2 regions of the Arthrobacter sp. KUASC02 genome follow, and region 1 is predicted to be linked to the other one. Evidence: predicted binding sites of a transcription regulator. Region 1 holds the regulator's gene; the other holds the start of a gene.

Region 1 (9,597 bases):
CCGCTATCCCGGCGGCAACTTCGTCTCCGGTTACAACTGGGAGGACGGCATCGGTCCCGTGGCGGAGCGGCCGCGCCGGCTCGACGGCGCCTGGCACACCCTGGAAACGAACGCCTTCGGCCTGCACGAATTCGTGGACTGGTCGCGGGAAGCCGGCGTGGAGGTCATGGAAGCCGTCAACCTCGGCACCCGCGGCGTCGATGCAGCCCGCGAGCTGGTGGAATACGCCAACATTCCGTCCGGCACCCGGCTGTCCGACCTTCGCCGCAAGAACGGCCACGAGGATCCGTTCAACATCAAGCTGTGGTGCCTGGGCAACGAGATGGACGGCCCGTGGCAGATCGGGCACAAGACCGCCGAGGAATACGGCCGGCTGGCGCAGGAAGCCGCCAAGGCCATGCGCTTCGTTGATCCGGACATCGAACTCGTGGCGTGCGGCAGCTCCAACTCGGGGATGCCCACCTTCGGCGCCTGGGAGCAGACGGTCCTGACCCACGCCTACGAGCAGGTGGACTACGTCTCGCTGCACGCCTACTACCAGGAGCACGACGGCGACGCCGGCAGTTTCCTGGCCAGTGCCGTGGACATGGACTACTTCATCGAATCCGTGATCGCCACCGCGGACGCTGTGCGGGCCAAGGGCAAGCACAAGAAGCACATCAACCTGTCCTTCGACGAATGGAACGTCTGGTACACCCGCCCCGGCGACGCCGACAGCCCCGAGCAAGTGGGCAAGCACGGCTGGCGCGAGCACCCCCGCGTCATCGAGGACCAGTACAACGTGACGGACGCCGTCGTCGTCGGGACCTTCCTGAACTCCCTGCTCCGGCACGGTGACCGGGTCAAGATCGCCAACCAGGCGCAGCTGGTCAACGTGATCGCCCCCATCCTCAGCGAGGAAAACGGCCCGGCATGGAAGCAGACCATCTTCCACCCCTTCGCCCGCATGGCCGAGCTGGCGCACGGCCAGATCCTCCGGCTCGCCGTGGACTCGGACAAGTACGGCAACGCCAAGTTCGGCGATGCCGACCTCGTGGACGTCAGTGCCACCTGGAACGAGGAAACCGGCCGCATCGCGCTGTTCCTGGCCAACCGCGGACTGGAAGAAGCCGCCGACGTCGAAGTGGTCCTTCGCGGCTTCGACGCCCGCCGGGTGGTCCGGGCCGACGTGCTGCGCATCCCGGACGGTGCGGACCGGTTCATCACCAACACGCAGGCAAACCCCGGTGCCGTGGGCCTCATCCCCCTGGATGGCGTCAAGGCCGCCGGCGGCGAAGTCCGGGCCACCCTGCCGGCCCTGTCCTGGACGGCCATCGAACTGGAGGTCGTACGCAACTGAGGCGGTGCGCCGGCGCGGCGGACACCGTGACGGACGATGGCGGGCGGCACGTTTTCGTGGCCGCCCGCCGTGCGTTTGCGGGCGGTGTGCGGGTCGGGCCGCTCTGCCCTCCGCCCCCTGTTGAAGTGCCGGGCGGATGGATAGACTGCCCCTGCGCCCGTCCGGGCGTCCGATGCTTCCAGGAGGGAACCGTCAGTGTCAGAGAACAGCGAAATTTCCAAGAACAGCGCAAACGAAGCGGAACAGCCCAGTACCGAACCCGCGCCGGCAGTCGAAGGTGACAGCGGCCAGTATGTCGACGGCGACTACGGCAAGGCGGGAATTGCGCACGAAGACCAGGTGGCCGCCGGCGACGGCGAGTATCCCGAAGGCGATTACGGAACCGCCGGGGAGGTCGAGGAACCTGCCGGGGCCGTCGAAGGCGAGTACGAGGCCGGTGATTACGGCAAGGCCGGCACTGCGGGGGAGAACCTGGTGACCCTGGAGGAAGCCGAATACCCCGACGGCGACTACGGAACGGCCGGTACCGCGGGCCCGGCGAAGACCGGCGAGACGGCCCGCCGTGCAGAATCTGGCGAGGAGCCGGGCGACACCGCCTGACAGTCAATTACGCCACCAGCCTGCTCCAGGACAGGGTTTCACGCACAGCGAAACCCTGTCCTGGTGCCGCTGCGTCTGGCCCAAAACCCCTGAATGACGGTCCTTTTCAGCTGCCCGGCAAACAGTTGCTTGGCCAGCAAATCCAAAGTTGAGCGGATCAGACTCAACTTTGGATTGACTTAAATCCGGCCGTGGGTAAAGTTGAGTGTAGATCGCTCAATCAGTGGGCGTGCCTGAATCTAGACCAGCGTTTCCACGGAAAGAAGGAAGCAACACATGTCACGTGCAGTAGGTATCGACCTCGGAACCACCAACTCCGTCGTCTCCGTTCTCGAAGGTGGCGAGCCCACCGTTATTGCCAACGCCGAGGGTGGCCGCACCACGCCGTCCGTCGTTGCGTTCTCAAAGTCCGGCGAAGTCCTGGTCGGCGAGATCGCCAAGCGCCAGGCCGTCAACAACATCGACCGCACCATCGCGTCCGTCAAGCGCCACATGGGCACTGACTGGAACGTCGCGATCGACGACAAGAAGTACACCGCGCAGGAGATCTCCGCGCGCATCCTGATGAAGCTGAAGAACGACGCCGAGTCGTACCTGGGCGAAAAGGTCACCGACGCCGTCGTCACCGTTCCCGCGTACTTCAACGACGCCCAGCGCCAGGCCACCAAGGAGGCCGGCGAAATCGCAGGCCTCAACGTCCTCCGCATCGTCAACGAGCCCACCGCTGCCGCTTTGGCCTACGGCCTGGACAAGGGCAAGGAAGACGAACTCATCCTCGTCTTCGACCTCGGCGGCGGAACCTTCGACGTCTCCCTCCTCGAAGTGGGCAAGGACGAAGACAACTTCTCCACCATCCAGGTGCGCGCCACCGCCGGTGACAACCACCTCGGCGGCGACGACTGGGACCAGCGCGTCGTTGACTACCTGCTGAACCAGCTCAAGGTCAAGGGCATCGACCTGTCCAAGGACAAGATCGCCCTGCAGCGCCTGCGCGAGGCTTCCGAGCAGGCCAAGAAGGAACTCTCTTCCTCCACCAGCACCAACGTCTCCCTCCAGTACCTGTCCGTCACCCCCGACGGCCCGGTCCACCTGGACGAGCAGCTGACCCGCGCCAAGTTCCAGGACCTGACCAAGGACCTGCTGGACCGCACCAAGAAGCCGTTCCAGGACGTCATCAAGGAAGCCGGCATCAAGCTCTCCGAGATCGACCACATCGTGCTCGTCGGCGGCTCCACCCGCATGCCCGCCGTGTACGAACTCGTCAAGGAACTCGCCGGCGGCAAGGAGCCCAACAAGGGCGTCAACCCGGACGAGGTCGTCGCCGTCGGCGCCGCGCTGCAGGCAGGTGTGCTGAAGGGCGAACGCAAGGACGTCCTCCTGATCGACGTCACGCCGCTGTCCCTGGGCATCGAAACCAAGGGCGGCATCATGACGCACCTGATCGAGCGCAACACGGCCATCCCCACCAAGCGCTCCGAAACCTTCACCACGGCTGACGACAACCAGCCGTCCGTGGCCATCCAGGTCTTCCAGGGCGAGCGCGAGTTCACCCGGGACAACAAGCCGCTGGGCACGTTCGAGCTGACCGGTATCGCGCCGGCACCCCGTGGCGTCCCGCAGGTCGAGGTCACCTTCGACATCGACGCCAACGGCATCGTGCACGTCTCGGCGAAGGACAAGGGCACCGGCAAGGAACAGTCCATGACCATCACCGGCGGGACCGCGCTCTCCAAGGAAGACATTGACCGCATGGTCAAGGACGCCGAGGAGCACGCAGCCGAGGACAAGGCCCGCCGCGAGGCAACCGACACCCGCAACACCGCCGAGCAGCTCGCCTACTCCGTGGACAAGCTGATCGCGGACAACGCCGACAAGCTGCCTGAAGAGGTCAAGACCGAGGTCAAGGCCGACGTCGACGCCCTGAAGAAGGCGCTCGAAGGCACGGATGACGCCGCGGTAAAGACCGCCTTTGAGAAGCTGCAGGCTTCCCAGAGCAAGCTCGGCGAAGCCATCTACGCACAGGCCGGTTCGCCGGACGGTGCCACGGGTGCCGCAGGCGCAGAGGGTGCCCACTCCGGGTCCGAAGGCGCCAAGGCCGATGAGGACATCGTCGACGCCGAGATCGTTGACGAAGACGAGAAGAAGTAATCATGCCGCACCACGGTAATGAAGAAGAGCACCACTCTTCCGCAGGCCAGCAACACGCGCACGCCAGCGGCGACAACGACAACCAGGAGAACGAGCCGCAGAAACCGGTGATCCACGACAACCGCAAGGTTGATCCGAAGACCGGCCAGGCCCGCCACCCTGACCAGGAGCACGCCGCCGCAAGGGGCCACGGTTCCGGGGACGCACTGTCCCAGGCCGAGGACATCCTCAACAGCGTTGAGGTTCCGGCCGAGGAGTCAGTGGCCCAGGGCGTGGGCGCGGAGGAAGCGGAAGAACTCCGCAACGACCTCCGCCGCCTGCAGGCCGAGTACGTCAACTACCGCAAGCGCGTGGAACGCGACCGTGCCGTGGCAGGGGAGATGGCCGTCATCGGCGTCCTGAACTCCCTGCTTCCGGTCCTGGACGACGTCGACGCCGCCCGGCAGCACGGCGACCTGGCCGACGGCCCGTTCGCCGCGATCGCCGCCAAGCTGGAGAACGCGCTGAAGACCTACGGCCTGGTGCGCATCGATGAGACCGGCGTGGAGTTCGATCCCACGATCCACGAAGCCCTCATCCAGCAGCCCGGCCCGGACGTCGAAATCGACACCGTCAGCCAGGTCCTGCGCTCCGGCTACAGGTCAGGCGAACGGGTCCTCCGGGCAGCACAGGTTATTGTTGCAGTCCCTGCATAAGTAGCCCAAACAAACGCGTAGCAGTTGGTGGGCCCCGGGAGTGGCATGGGGCCCGCCGGAGCGTGGTGGCCTGGTCCGCAAGGACCAGGCCACCACGCGAAGGGGCGGGGGCCCATCACCTGCGCAGCGCATTTTGTAAGAACTTGAAAGGAAACGCCATTGGCTAGCCAGGACTGGGTCGACAAGGACTTCTACAAGATCCTTGGAGTCGCCAAGGACGCTTCCGACGCCGATATCAAGAAGGCTTACCGGAAGCTTGCGCGGCAGCACCACCCGGACACCAACGCGGGGAACGTCGCGTCGGAGAAGAAGTTCAAGGACATTTCCGAGGCATACTCCGTGCTCTCGGATCCGGACGAACGCCAGCAGTATGACGCCATCCGTGCCATGGGCGGCGGCGCGCGGTTCGCTCCCGGCGGTGCCGGGGCAGGCGGCGGCGCCGGCTTCGAAGACCTCTTCGGCGGCCTCTTCACCGGTGGCGGCGGGCGCCACTCCGGCGGCTACAGCACCTCGGGCGGCATTCCGCCGGAATTCGCCGATCTCTTCGGCGGACAGTTCGGCGGCCCCGGCTCCGGAGCGGGATTCCAGCGTGCCCCGCAAAAGGGCGCCGACCGTACGGCCACCACCACCATTTCCTTCGCCGGGTCCATCCGCGGCACCACCATCGGCCTGCGCGAACCGGACGGGGACGTCATCGACGTCCGTGTTCCCGCCGGGATCAAGGACGGCCAGAAGGTCCGTGTCCGCGGCAAGGGCCAGTACGGACCGGCCGGCAACGGCGACCTGATGGTCACCGTCAACGTCAAGGGCCATGACTTCTACACGCGCGACGGCGACAACCTCCGCATCCATGTTCCGGTCACCTTCCCGGAGGCTGCCCTGGGTGCTGACATCGAAGTGCCGACGATCGACGGCGAAAAGGTCAAGGTCCGTGTTCCCGCGGGGACGCCCTCCGGGCGGACACTGCGGGTCAAGGGCCGCGGGGTCAAGCATGCGAAGGCCACCGGCGACCTGCTGGTGACCATCGACGTCGTGGTTCCGCAGAAGCTGACCAAGGAAGCGGAGGAAGCCGTGAAGGCGTTCGCTGCAGCCACGGACGGACACGATGTGCGGGCCGGACTGGCTGCCAAGGCACGTCTCTAGGAAACGCGCGGACTGGGACTGGGACTAGCGGGAGGAGCCGGCCTTGGACATTGATTTCGATCAGCCGATCTTCGTGATCTCGGTGGCGGCTGAGCTGGCGGACATGCACCCGCAGACGTTGCGGCAGTACGACCGGCTGGGCATCGTCTCGCCCAGCCGCGCGCCCGGAAAATCCCGGCGGTACTCCCAGCGGGACGTCAACGTGCTCCGGGAAGTGCAGCGGCTTTCGCATGAGGGGGTCTCGCTGGAGGGCATCAAACGCATCCTCCAGCTGGAGAACCAGGTGGCCGCGCTGCAGCGCCGGGTGTCCGAACTGACCGAGCAGCTCAGCAGCCGCCGGAGCCCGCTGGATTCGCGCATTTTCGCGGCCGGAGCAGCGGGCGACGTGGTGAGCCTGGCCCGCGGCCAGCGGCCCCGCGCCCGGTCCCAGGCCGTGGTGGTGTGGCGCCCCCGTTCCACGGAGTGAGCGCTGCAGGCTGAGCCTTCCGGACTGACCTGACACGCCGTTCCTTGACAGGCGAAGCCTGCCGGAACAGAGTGAATGGTCAAGCCAGTTGCCCGTCTTCACTGCCCCGGAAGGAACGCCCTCATGGCCTTTGTGTCTGTCGGAAAAGAAAACAGCACCACCGTTGAGCTTTACTATGAGGACCACGGACAGGGACAGCCGGTGGTCCTTATCCACGGTTACCCGCTGGACGGCGCATCGTGGGAACGGCAGACCAGCGCGCTGCTGGCGGCAGGCTACCGGGTCATCACCTACGACCGCCGCGGCTTCGGCAAGTCCAGCCAGCCCACGGAGGGCTACGACTACGACACCTTTGCTGCCGACCTCAACACCCTGCTCACCGAGCTCGATCTCACGGACGCCGTGCTGGTGGGCTTCTCGATGGGCACCGGCGAGGTGGCCCGCTACCTCGGCACCTACGGCTCGGACCGGGTTTCCAAGGCAGTGTTCCTCGGTTCCCTCGAGCCGTTCCTGCTGAAGACGGACGACAACCCCGACGGCGTCCCGCAGGACGTGTTCGACGGCCTGCTCAGCGCAGTGAAGGAAGACCGTTACGCGTTTTTCACGGAGTTCTTCAAGAACTTCTTCAACACCGACGACACCCTGGGCAGCCGCCTCAGCGAAGAAGCCCTGCGCGCCAACTGGGCCACCGCCAGCAAGTCCTCCGCCCACGCCTCAGTGGCGGCGCAGCCCACCTGGCTGACGGACTTCCGCGCGGACATCCCCAAGATCGACGTTCCTGCCCTCATCGTGCACGGAACGGCGGACAACATCCTGCCCATCGACGTGACCGGCCGGCGCTTCAAGGACGCGCTGCCCGCCGCGGACTACGTGGAGATCGAGGGCGCGCCGCACGGCATGCTGTGGACCCACGCGAAGGAAATCAACCAGGCCCTCCTTGCCTTCCTGAAGAAGTAAGCAGGGAGCTGCCCGCAGGCTAGCCGGATGCGGCGCTGACCCTCAGCTGCATCAGGGCCAGGTCGATCAGCGGCGTGGCCGCCCCGAGGAGCCGTGCCCGCCGGGTGAAGTCGCCCAGCAGGTGTTCGGTCTCGCCGGGGCGGCCGGCAACAACATCGCGGTAGAGCGACGACGTGAAGGTTGACCCGGGCTGCGTCAGCATGTCCACGGACAGCTGATGTTCGTGGTCCGGCACCGGATAGCCGGCCGCAGCCGCGACGGCGCCGGCTTCGGCCAGCACCGAATGCACGAAGTCCGTGCCGCCGGGTACCGCGACGATGGCGCCCACCGGTCCGCGCATCAGGCAGGTCACGGTCCCCGCGGACACGATGAATGCCCACTTGTGCCACATGGATGCCAGGGCGTCCGCCGTGGCCGAAGCCTTGAAACCCGGCACGGTCAGGGTTTCAACCGCCCGCAGGACGCGGTCGCCCGGCGGGCCTGACTGTTCCCCCACCGTGAGTGTGGCCAGCGGATTCATCTGCAGGATGTCGCCGTCGTCGGTGAGGGTGGTGACCACCTTGACGATCCCGCCCAGCACGCGGGCCGCGCCGAAGGCCGCCTCGAGCGCGTCCATGTGGGCCATGCCGTTGAGGAACGGAATGACCACCGTTTCCGGCCCCACCGCCGGTGCGAGGTCTGCCAGTGCCTGCGGCAGGGCGGCGGCCTTGACCGTCACCAGCACCAGATCGTACGGTCCGTGCAGGTCAGGCGCCGTGACCAGCGCCGGTTCAATGACGTCGTCGCGGCCCAGGCCCGTGATGCGAAGGCCGCGCCGGCGTAGGGTGGCTGCCCGTCCTTCCCGCACCAGGAACGTCACGTCGCGGCCGCCCTGCGCCAGGCGGCCGCCGAAGTAGCCGCCGGTGGCCCCCGCTCCGACAACCAGGATTCTTTGTGCGTTCTGCTGGCCGCTCATGCTGCTCCTCGGGGATTTGTGTCGCCGCCAAACCCAAAATGACGGCGGGAAAGTTTCCTTCAGGTTAACTTTGCCATCCGAACTTTCCGCCATTTTGTCAGCCAACTTACCGTTTCCGGGCTTCTGATCCAATGCGGACGCCCGGTCCGAAATCGTGCGGAAACGAACCATCATGCGTGTTGAAACAATTCGCTCCTAGATTGAGCCCCAGGGGGACCCGACAGGACCCTGGAGACCAGCAGCTGCCGCGAGGCAGCGCGGAGCGAGAAGCAGGTAAACATGAGGGTTTCAGTAACGAGGCGCGCTTTGATCCCCCTGGCCGCGGCGGCAATGGCAACGGCCCTGGCCGGCTGCGGAAGCCAGATTTCGGATCCGGCCTCCGCCAATTCCACCGCCAGCAGCGGCAGTTCCTGCGTGGACACGTCTGGCAGCAGCGTGAAGGTCGGATTCATCAACTCACTCTCCGGCACCATGGCCATCAGCGAGAACACCGTCTTTGATTCCCTGAGCCTGGCAGCGGAGGAAATCAACGCCGCCGGCGGAGTCATGGGCAAACAGCTGCAAGTGATCAGCGAGGACGGCGCCAGTGAACCCACCAAGTTCGCCGAACGCGCCGGGAAGCTGATCCAGCAGGACTGCACGGCCGCGGTGTTCGGCGGCTGGACCTCCTCCAGCCGCAAGGCCATGCTCCCGGTCTTCGAAGCCAACGACGCCCTGCTGTTCTACCCGGTGCAGTACGAAGGCCTCGAAGCGTCCAAGAACATCTTCTACACAGGAGCCACCACCAACCAGCAGATCATCCCCGCCCTGGACTACCTGGCTGAGCAGGGCACCAAATCCATCTTCCTGGTGGGCAGCGACTACGTCTTCCCGCGAACGGCCAACAAGATCATCCAGGCCTACGCCAAAGCCCACGGCATGGAGGTCCTTGGCGAGGAATATGCCCCGCTGGGGTCCACGGAGTTCTCCACCATCGTGAACAAGGTGCGGGACTCGAAGGCCGACGCCGTCTTCAACACCCTCAACGGCGACAGCAACGTGGCCTTCTTCCGGCAGTACAAGAGCGTTGGCCTGACCGCCGCATCCATGCCGGTGGTCTCGGTGTCCATCGCCGAGGAGGAAGTGCCCGGCGTCGGGCTCGAAAACGTGGAAGGCCAGCTCACGGCCTGGGACTACTACCAGACCCTTGACACGCCGGCGAACAAGAAGTTCGTCGCGGCGTTCAAGGCGAAGTTCGGCGCCGACCGCGTCACCAGCGACCCCATGGAAGCGGCGTACACCTCGCTGTACCTGT
Region 2 (9,597 bases), 100 kb from region 1:
GGCTCGTGTTCCTGAGCCTGCTCACGTGGTGGCTGGCCACCCTGATCGCGAGCGGGAATGAGCAGGCCGCCAACCAGCCCCCGGCCGCTGCCGTGTCGGAGTCAACATCGCCGTCCGCGCAGCCGACCCGCGGCGACCTTCCGCAGGACGGCGTGAGCGCGCTGGACTACCAGCGGGGCGACTGCTTCGAGAACTTCGATCCGGAAGCCACGGAGTCACGGGTGGTGGCGTGCACCACCGGCCACTCGGCCCAGCTGGTTGCCGTGTACCGGTTCCCGGAATCGGACTCCTACCCGGGCATTGCCGCACTGCGCGAGAAGGGCCGCGAGATCTGCCAGGACGCCGGACTCACCGACGCCGTGGCCAACTACGTCCTCATGCAGCGCAACGCCTACCCGAGCGACACCAGCTGGGAGCAGGGCGACCGGCGGGTTGACTGCTATGTCACCGCGGACAAGGGCAATATCATCATGGAATCCCTCATCCCCTAGTCCTTCCGCCGCACGGACAGCCCGCTGCCGGCGAGGGCACCGCCGTCGCGCTGCTGGCGCTCCAGGCTCGCGATGGTGAGTTCGTCGACGTCGGCCGCGGTATCCACCAGCACAGTGTCCCCGTCGGCGATGTCGCCGGCCAGGATGGCCTTGGCCAGCCGGTCGCCGATTTCGCGCTGCACCAGCCGGCGCAGCGGCCGGGCGCCGTAGGCGGGATCGAAGCCCGTCATGGCCAGCCAGGCGCGGGCACCTTCGGTGACTTCCAGCTCGAGGCGGCGGTCATGCAGCCGCTTGCCGAGTTCTGCCACCTGGAGTTCCACGATCCGGGCCAGCTCCTCGACGTCCAGAGCATCAAACAGCACCACTTCGTCCAGCCGGTTCAGGAATTCCGGCTTGAATGACGCGTGCACCGTGGCCATCACGGCACTGCGCTTGGCGTTGGCATCCAGCGTCTGGTCCACCAGGAACTGGCTGCCCAGGTTGGAGGTCAGCACCAGGATCACGTTGCGGAAGTCCACGGTGCGGCCCTGGCCGTCGGTGAGGCGGCCGTCGTCGAGCACCTGCAGGAGGATGTCGAACACCTCCGGGTGGGCCTTCTCCACTTCGTCCAGGAGCACCACGGAGTACGGACGACGGCGGACGGCTTCCGTCAGCTGACCGCCTTCCTCGTAGCCCACGTAGCCGGGAGGGGCACCCACCAGCCGCGCCACGGAGTGCTTCTCGCCGTACTCGGACATGTCGATCCGCACCATGGCGCGTTCGTCGTCGAACAGGAAGTCCGCAAGGGCCTTCGCCAGCTCGGTCTTGCCCACGCCGGTGGGACCCAGGAACAGGAAGGACCCGGTGGGCCGGTTGGGGTCGCTGATGCCGGCGCGCGCACGGCGAACGGCGTCCGAGACCGCGGTGACGGCCTTCTTCTGGCCGATCAGCCGCCGGCCGAGCTCCTCCTCCATGTGCAGCAGCTTCTGGCTCTCGCCCTGCAGCATGCGTCCGGCCGGGATGCCGGTCCAGGCGGAAATCACCTCGGCGATGTCACCCGCCGTGACTTCATCGGCCACCATGAGTTCCTGCTTCGCGCCGCCGCCTGCCACCCGGGCGGACTCAGCCTCGGCAGCGGCGGACAACTCGCGCTCCAGTGCGGGCAGTTCGCCGTAAAGGATGCGGGAGGCAGCAGCGAGGTCCCCTTCGCGCTGGTACTTCTCCGCAGCCGAACGCAGCTCGTCGATCCGGGCCTTGAGGTCACCCACGTGGTTGAGGCCGGCCTTCTCCGCTTCCCAGCGCGCGTTCAGCGCCGAGAGCGCTTCCTTCTTGTCCGCCATGTCCGCCCGCAGCGCGGCGAGGCGCTCCACGGACGCGGCGTCCTTCTCATTGGCCAGGGCCAGTTCCTCCATGGTCAGCCGGTCCACCTGGCGCCGCAGCTGGTCGATCTCCTCCGGCGCGGAATCAATCTCCATGCGCAGCCGGGACGCCGCCTCGTCCACGAGGTCGATCGCCTTGTCCGGCAGCTGACGGCCCGAGATGTAGCGGTTGGAGAGCGTCGCGGCAGCCACCAGGGCGGAGTCCGCGATGGACACCTTGTGGTGTGCCTCGTAGCGTTCCTTCAGGCCGCGGAGGATGCCGATGGTGTCGTCCACGCTGGGCTCGCCCACGAACACCTGCTGGAAGCGGCGCTCCAGGGCGGGGTCCTTTTCGATGTTCTCGCGGTATTCGTCCAGTGTGGTGGCGCCGATCAGGCGCAGCTCACCGCGGGCCAGCATGGGCTTGAGCATGTTGCCGGCGTCCATGGAGCTGTCCCCGGAGGCGCCTGCGCCCACCACAGTGTGGAGTTCGTCGATGAAGGTGACGATCTGCCCCTCGGAGCTCTTGATCTCCTCCAGGACGGCCTTCAGCCGTTCCTCGAACTCCCCGCGGTACTTGGCGCCGGCCACCATCGAGGCGAGATCCAGGGCGATCAGGGTCTTGCCGCGCAGGCTTTCCGGCACGTCGTTGGCGACGATCCGCTGGGCCAGGCCCTCGACGACGGCGGTCTTGCCGACGCCGGGCTCGCCGATGATCACCGGGTTGTTCTTGGTGCGGCGGCTCAGCACCTGGATGATGCGGCGGATCTCGGCGTCGCGGCCGATCACCGGGTCCAGCTTGCCGGAGCGGGCGATCGCGGTGAGGTCCGTGCCGAACTTCTCCAGGGCCTGGAAGGTGTTCTCGGGGTCGGCGTTGGTGACCTTGCGGTCCCCCCGGACACCCGGCAGGGCGGCGAGCAGGGCCTCGTGGGAGGCGCCGGCGTCGCGCATCAACTTCCCGACGGCGTCACTGCCGGCTGAGAGCCCCAGCAGCAGGTGCTCGGTGGAAACGAAGGTGTCGCCCAGTTTGTCGGCTTCGTTCTGGGCGTTCTTGATGGCCTGCAGGGCGGTGCGGGAAAGCTGGGCCTGCTGCACCGAGGTGCCGGACGACGCCGGCAGTGCTTTGATGGCGGTGCTGGCCTGGACGCTGACGGCGTCAGGATCGGCGCCGGTGGCGCGGAGGAGCGCGACGGCGACGCCCTCGCGCTGGTCCATCAGAGCCTTGAGCAGGTGGGCAGGCTCAACCTGGGGATTTCCTGCCGTGGAGGCATTCATGGCTGCTGCCGAAAGAGCCTCCTGGCTCTTGGTGGTGAACTTGGCGTCCAAAGAGAGCTCCTTTCGGGGATAGATCAACTCTTAAAGTTGAGTGTACATGACTCAACTTTGCCGGACGTGGCCTCTAGGTCCATGTTTGCCGACGGCGAAATGGCTGTCTAGGGGCGATCGACCCCCGCCCCCGGGCGGGGCATCCCTGGCGGGGCATCCCTGGCGCGGCAGGCCGGGCGGCAGGTTGCTAGTCGGCGCCGACGCCAGTGACCAATGTGATCCAGCCCAGGTGGCGGGAGACGGCAGCGTGGTCGTTGTAGAAGCCGGTGAAACTGGAGGGAGCCCCCCTCGGCAGGACGCTCGACGTCGACAACACACCCGCCAGCTTTCCTCCGACGATGAGGGGGCCGCCGGAGTCCCCCGCCAGCGGGTGCCCTGTCTGCGATTGCGTCCGCACGGACAAACCGCCAAAAGCGTCCGAGCCCCGTCCTGACACCTTTACGCCGGCAGCCTTGACCTGGGGGGACATGGCCCCGGCCCCCTCCGTCTCGTCACCCCAGCCGAACACGCGCGCGTCCGATCCTGCCGCCGGGAACGTTCGGGACAGGCCGGCATAGGTTCCGGGGTGCGGGGTGGAGAGCTTGAGCAGCAGCACGTCACCCACGGGCGACGGGTAGCGGGCAGCAATGGTCCGGACCACGCCCCCGGCACCGAGGGAGGGAGTGTCCAGGCGGACGGAGTGAAGGCTGGCAGAGTCGCAGTGCCTGGCAGTGATCACCCAGCTGGCTGAAATCTGGCTGCCCGTGCAGGCCACCCTGGTGCCGGCGGTGTCGTAGGCGATCTGCACCGCGAAGGGGGCCTCGGCGATGGAAACCGTCTCGCCGCCAGCAATGTCCGTCCCGCCGCGCGACGGTCCGGCGGCGCCCGGGTCGGGCGTACCCGAAGCCGGGAGCGCCGTCAGCGATAGGAGAAGCAGAGCGGCAGCCATGACCCGCAAAGCGCGGAGAATCCGGGCCTTCAGGCGGCAACGCATTTTCATATGGTAGGACGCCGGCCGCGGAAACGTTAGCCCTCACGCAACAAGCCCGGCCCGGACACGCAGGAGGGCGGCTCCCCCAAGGAACCGCCCTCCGGCTGGTGTGGCCGGCGCATCGCAGTGCACCTTCCCCACAGAGACTTCTCTGGTGGACCGCCGCCCGCCGCGAGGCGGGCAGACGGTCCGGTGACGACACTACAATGCATTTGCCGGCATGTCACGAAGATGACAAAAGCAGTCATACGGCCGTGGGTATTGTGGGAGCCATGGAGCACACCCAGGACGCCGGCACCCCCACCACCCAGCACATCTTCATCGACAAGGAGAGCCCGGCCGTCTGGCGGGCGCTGAACGGGCTCGGCCTGAAAGCACGCGAAGCCGCCGATGAAGCCGGCATCAGCAGGGCCCTGACCGAACTGCTCAACGTCCGCATTTCGCAGATCAACGGCTGCGCCTACTGCCTGAACATGCACGTTGCCGATGCCCTCAAAAAGGGTGAAACCACCCAGCGGCTCGCGGTGCTGGCCGCCTGGCGGGACACCGCACTGTTTACGGAGCAGGAGCGCGCGGCCCTGGCGCTGGCGGAGTCCATCACCACCCTTCCGGACGCCCACACCCGCGAACGGGAGGACGCCTACGCCCGGCAGCACCTTAACGCGGCCGAGTACTCGGCCGTGAGTTGGCTGGTGATTACGATGAACGCCTTCAACCGCGTATCCATCACCAGCCAGCACCCCGTGCGGCGCGAAGCCAAGGAACAGCCGGCCGCGCAGGGCTAACCACGCAGGGCTGACCAAGCAGGCTGACCAAGCAAGGCTGACGTTAGGCCGGGTAGACGGCCACTGCGGCCGCCTTGATCACGAAGTAGACAGTCATGCCCGGCGCAAGCCCCAGGTCCGCAGAGGCGGCCGGTGTGATGTCGGCGGACATCCCGCCGGCCCGGACCCGGATCTGGTCGCCGTGCTGTTCCAGGTCCGTGACTGTGACGGGGAATGAGTTCCGGGGGCTGCCGTGCGCTTCGCTCAGGAACACGGAGACGGCCGACGGCGGGAACGCGGCAACGCCGGGCTGCCCGCCCGTGTTTGGCGTGCCAGATCCCGCCGGAAAGAGCTCCTCGTCCTGGTGGCCGGCCACCTCGAGACCCCCTGTTGTCCGGATGCCGGCGGCGGTGATGGTTCCGGGAATGAGGTTCAGCCCCGCCAGCCCGGCGGCAAACCGGCTCCGGGGCCGCTGCAGGACCTGCCGGGTGGGCCCTTCCTCGGCAATTCTGCCCCCTTCGAGGATGACCACCCGGTCGGCAAGCATCATGGCGTCCAGGACGTCGTGGGTGATGATGATGGCGCGACGCCCGGCCAGGACCTTCTTCAGGAGCCTCCGGAGCAGCGGCGCCGCGTGGATGTCCAGTGCCGCCATGGGCTCGTCCAGCAGCAGCACTTCAGGGTTGGCCGCAAGGGCCCTGGCCACCGCCACACGCTGGGCCTGGCCGCCGGAGAGTTCCGCTGGCCGCCGGGCCGCGAGGTCCCCGGCATCCACCGCAGCCAGCCACTCACGGGCCGACTCCCGGGCCGCCCTCCTGGCCGTTCCGGCGCTGCGGGGCCCGAAGGCCACGTTTTCCAAGGCGGTGAGGTGCGGGAACAGCAGTGGCTCCTGCGCGAGGAGTGCCGTGCGGCGGTGGTGCGGCGCGGTCCAAACGCTGGCTCCGCCGTCGAGGTCGAACAGCACTTTTCCATCGATGACGGCACGGCCGGAATCGGGCCGCAGCAGTCCGGCAATGACGCTGAGGAGGGTGGATTTGCCGGCCCCGTTGGGGCCAAGGACCGCAACCGTTTCGCCCGGCGCGAGGCTCAGGCCGACGTCGAAACCGCGGGCGCCCACGGTTGCCTGCATGCGAAAGCTCACCGGGCACCGTCCAGTCGTCCGCCGGCTGCGCCGCCCGCCGGGGCACTGCGCTGGTCCGGCCGTCCCGGGCGCCGGTACGTCAGTCCCACCACCGTCACGGCCACGGCCACCAAGACCAGGGAAAGCGCGACGGCGGCGTCGGCGTCCGTTTCACGCTGCAGGTAGATTTCCAGCGGCAGGGTCCGGGTCACCCCTTGCAGGCTCCCGGCGAAAGTGAGCGTCGCGCCGAATTCGCCCAGGCTCCGCGCGAAGGACAGCACGGCCCCGGAGGCCAGGCCGGGCAGCACCAGCGGCACGGTGACGCGTCGCAGAACGGTGGTGGGCCGGGCACCGAGGGTGGCGGCCACCGCCTCGTACCGGCCGCCGGCGGTGCGCAGCGCACCCTCCAGGCTGACCACGAGGAACGGCAGTGCCACGAAGGTCTGCGCGAGCACCACCGCCGTCGTCGAAAACGCAATCTGGATCCCGGCGGCCTCAAGGCTCCGGCCCAGCAATCCTTGTCGACCGAAGGTGTACAGGAGGGCGATGCCGCCCACCACCGGCGGCAGCACCAGCGGCAGCAGCACAAAGGCACGCAACAGGCGCTGGCCCGGGAAGCTCGAACGCGCCAGGACGAGGGCCAGCGGCACGCCAAAAACAATGCACAGCGCGGTGCTCGCCGCCGAGGTCCGCAGGCTGAGACCGAGCGCCGTCAGAGACGATTCGGACGTGACCAGCGGGATGAACTGCGGCCAGTTGACGCGGGCGGCCATGGCCGCCAGCGGAAGGAGCACGAACACTGCGCCCGCCGCGGCGATGGCGTAGACCCAGCGCGGGACTCCGTGGTATCCGCTTCCCCGTCCCCGATTCATGGTCTCCTTACGGTGCTCCGAAACCGGCGTCGGCGAGGGTCTTCCTGCCTTCGGCACCGGTCACCTGGGCGATGAAGGCGGCGGCGAGTTCCTTGTTCCTGCTCGAGCCTACTGTGGCGATGGGATACGTGTTGACGGCCTTGCCGGCTTCCGCGAACGGGATTCCCTTCACCTTGTCCCCGGTGCCCTTGACGTCCGTGATGTACACCAGGCCGGCGTCGGCTTCACCGGAGGTCACTTTGCCCAGCACGTCCGTGACTGACGATTCCTCACTGACCGGCGACAGGGTGACGCCGGCGGCCTTTTCCACGGCGTCCGATGCTGCCCCGCACGGGACCTGGCTGGCGCAGACAACCACCTTGACTCCCGGCTTGGCGAGGTCGGCGAAGGACGCGATCGACGCCGGGTTGGAGGGCGGGACGGCGATCTGCAGGGTGTTCGTGGCGAAGTTCGCCGCCGCCCCTTCGAGGAGTCCGGCGTCGGCAAGCTTGCCCATGTTTTTGGTGTCCGCCGAGGCAAAGACGTCAGCGGGCGCACCTTGGGAGATCTGCGTGGCCAAGTCCGAGGAGCCGGCGAAGCTGAGCGTCACCTTGGTTCCGGGGTTCTTGGCTTCAAAGTCGCTGGCGAGCTTGGTGAACGTGGCCTTGAGCGAGGCCGCGGCGAAAACGGTAAGGGTCCCGGAGAGTTGCCCGGCCGTCTCCGAGGATCCGGCACCCGCAGTGCCGGTCGACGTTGACGCTGACGGAGCGCAGGCACCCAGCCCGAGAGTAAGCGCGGAGGCCGCCAGCAGCGCGGTGGTACGCGGAATCCAGGACTTCACACGATGCTCTTTCCCTGTGGCGTTTCAATGATCACCGTGGTGGCCTTGACGACAGCCGTGGCAATGGACCCGAGCTCCAGACCCAGCTCCCGCACGGCTTCGCTGCTCATCAGCGACACCACCCGGAACGGCCCGCACTGCAGTTCGACCTGGGCCATAACCTTGTCCGCAGTGATTCCGGTGACCAGGCCGACGAACCGGTTGCGGGCCGAACTGCCCACCCTGGTGGGATCCTCCGGAAGCTGGGCCTGGTCGCGGGCCAGGGTGGCAAGCTCGAACCCGTCAACAGCAAGGCGGCCGGTTTCGTCCTTCACGGGCGTGAGGCTTCCGTTCTCGGTCCAGCGGCGGACGGTGTCGTCACTGACACCCAGGAACCTGGCTGCTTCGGCAATTCGAATGGTTGGCATTTCTTCAGAATAACCTCATTTGCGGATCAACAGGGTCAATTTGTCCGCAAGTACTGAACCAATGCGGACTCGTTCCGGAACCGACGATCCGCACCGCGGGCATCGGCTGGCGTGAACCATAGCCCCGCCGCCAGCTGCGGCAGTACGATTTCCGGTGGGGGCGGAGCCGCCAGCGCCGAGGAGCGTTGCCATGAAATGGATCAGGCCTGACAGTCCGGACTATGACGAATCCCGGAAACTTTTCAACGCGATGATCGACCGTCGCCCGGCCGTCATTGCGCAATGCAGCACCCCCGGCGAGGTGGCCGAGGCATTGAAGCATGCCCGCGACAACGAACTGGCCGTGGCTGTCCGTGCCGGCGGGCACTCCGTGGCCGGAATGTCCATGAACGACGGCGGCCTGGTGGTGGACGTGCGTCCCATGAAATCGGTCAGTGTGGATCCGGACAACCGCACCATCACGGCAGGCGCCGGCCTCACCTGCGGGGAGTTTGACCGTGCTACCCAGGAATACGGCCTCGCCCTGACCGGAGGCCGCGTCTCCACCACAGGACTGGCCGGCTTCACGCTGGGCGGCGGCTCCGGCTGGCTGGAACGGGCCTTCGGATTCGCCTGCGACCATCTGATCTCGGTGGACCTGGTCACCGCCGCCGGCGAACTGGTGACCGCCAGCGCCAGCGAGAACCCCGAACTGTTCTGGGCCCTGCACGGCGGAGGCGGAAACTTCGGCGTGGCCACATCCTTCACCTTCGGACTGCATGAGCTGGGGCCGAAAGTTCACGCCGGCCTGATGATCTGGCCCGGGGAGGCCGCCACCGAAGTCAGCCGCGGATATCGGGAGCTTGCCCTCGCCGCCCCCAACGAGGAATGCGCTACCCTGCTCTATTTCACCGCCCCGCCCGAGCCGTTCATGCCGCAGGAGATGGTGGGAAAGATGGCCCTTGGCGTGGTGTACATCTATGCCGGCGACGCCGGTGAAGGCGCCGAGCGGGCCAAGCCGTACCGCGCGCTGAACCCTGCGGTGGATCTGGTGGAGGATACCAACTACGCCGACTTCCAGTGCTCGCTCGATGACCCTCCCGGCCTGTACAACTACTGGAGCGCCGACTACCACAACGAACTTTCCGACGACGCCCTGGACATCATCATTGATTCGGCGCGCAAGCTGCCCGGCCAGCACTCCCAGCAGCTGATCGCACACTGGGGAGGCGCAGTGGGCGGACCTGCCGCGGCAGCCACGCCCCTGCTAAACCGCAATGCGAGCTGGGTCAGCCACCCCTTCGGCCTTGGCGAGACACCGCAGGAGGGTGACGAGGCCAGGTCGTGGGTGAAGGATTTCCGCCACGATATCGCGCCCCATGCCACCGGCGGGGTGTGGTTGAACTTCATCGGCGACGAAGGCCAGGCCCGGGTCCGCGCAGCATTCGGGGATGAGAACTTCACCAGGATGTCCCGGGTCAAACGGGAATTCGATCCGGACAATGTGTTCC

What was found. The regulator HspR, encoded in region 1, represses chaperone genes until heat shock. The targets are predictions, from matches to a motif close to AAGTTGAGTCNNNNNGACTCAACTT.
Region 2: clpB (ATP-dependent chaperone ClpB) is a predicted target of HspR. The motif match lies at 3,188-3,212, and genes of this name have one in related genera.

The regions. Positions count from the first base shown of each region.
Region 1 is NZ_AP046053.1:438,871-448,467, forward strand. It holds gene arfA (arabinosylfuranosidase ArfA) at 1-1,339, shown strand, start outside; gene AC6JAC_RS02005 (hypothetical protein) at 1,535-1,939, shown strand; gene dnaK (molecular chaperone DnaK) at 2,216-4,087, shown strand; gene AC6JAC_RS02015 (nucleotide exchange factor GrpE) at 4,090-4,782, shown strand; gene AC6JAC_RS02020 (DnaJ C-terminal domain-containing protein) at 4,942-5,925, shown strand; gene AC6JAC_RS02025 (heat shock protein transcriptional repressor HspR) at 5,969-6,391, shown strand; gene AC6JAC_RS02030 (alpha/beta fold hydrolase) at 6,515-7,348, shown strand; gene AC6JAC_RS02035 (ketopantoate reductase family protein) at 7,368-8,303, opposite strand; gene urtA (urea ABC transporter substrate-binding protein) at 8,583-9,597, shown strand, end outside.
Region 2 is NZ_AP046053.1:542,808-552,404, reverse strand. It holds gene AC6JAC_RS02540 (septum formation family protein) at 1-491, shown strand, start outside; gene clpB (ATP-dependent chaperone ClpB) at 488-3,154, opposite strand; gene AC6JAC_RS02530 (S1 family peptidase) at 3,342-4,127, opposite strand; gene AC6JAC_RS02525 (carboxymuconolactone decarboxylase family protein) at 4,397-4,909, shown strand; gene AC6JAC_RS02520 (sulfate/molybdate ABC transporter ATP-binding protein) at 4,953-6,029, opposite strand; gene AC6JAC_RS02515 (ABC transporter permease) at 6,026-6,880, opposite strand; gene modA (molybdate ABC transporter substrate-binding protein) at 6,888-7,700, opposite strand; gene AC6JAC_RS02505 (TOBE domain-containing protein) at 7,697-8,107, opposite strand; gene AC6JAC_RS02500 (FAD-binding oxidoreductase) at 8,298-9,597, shown strand, end outside.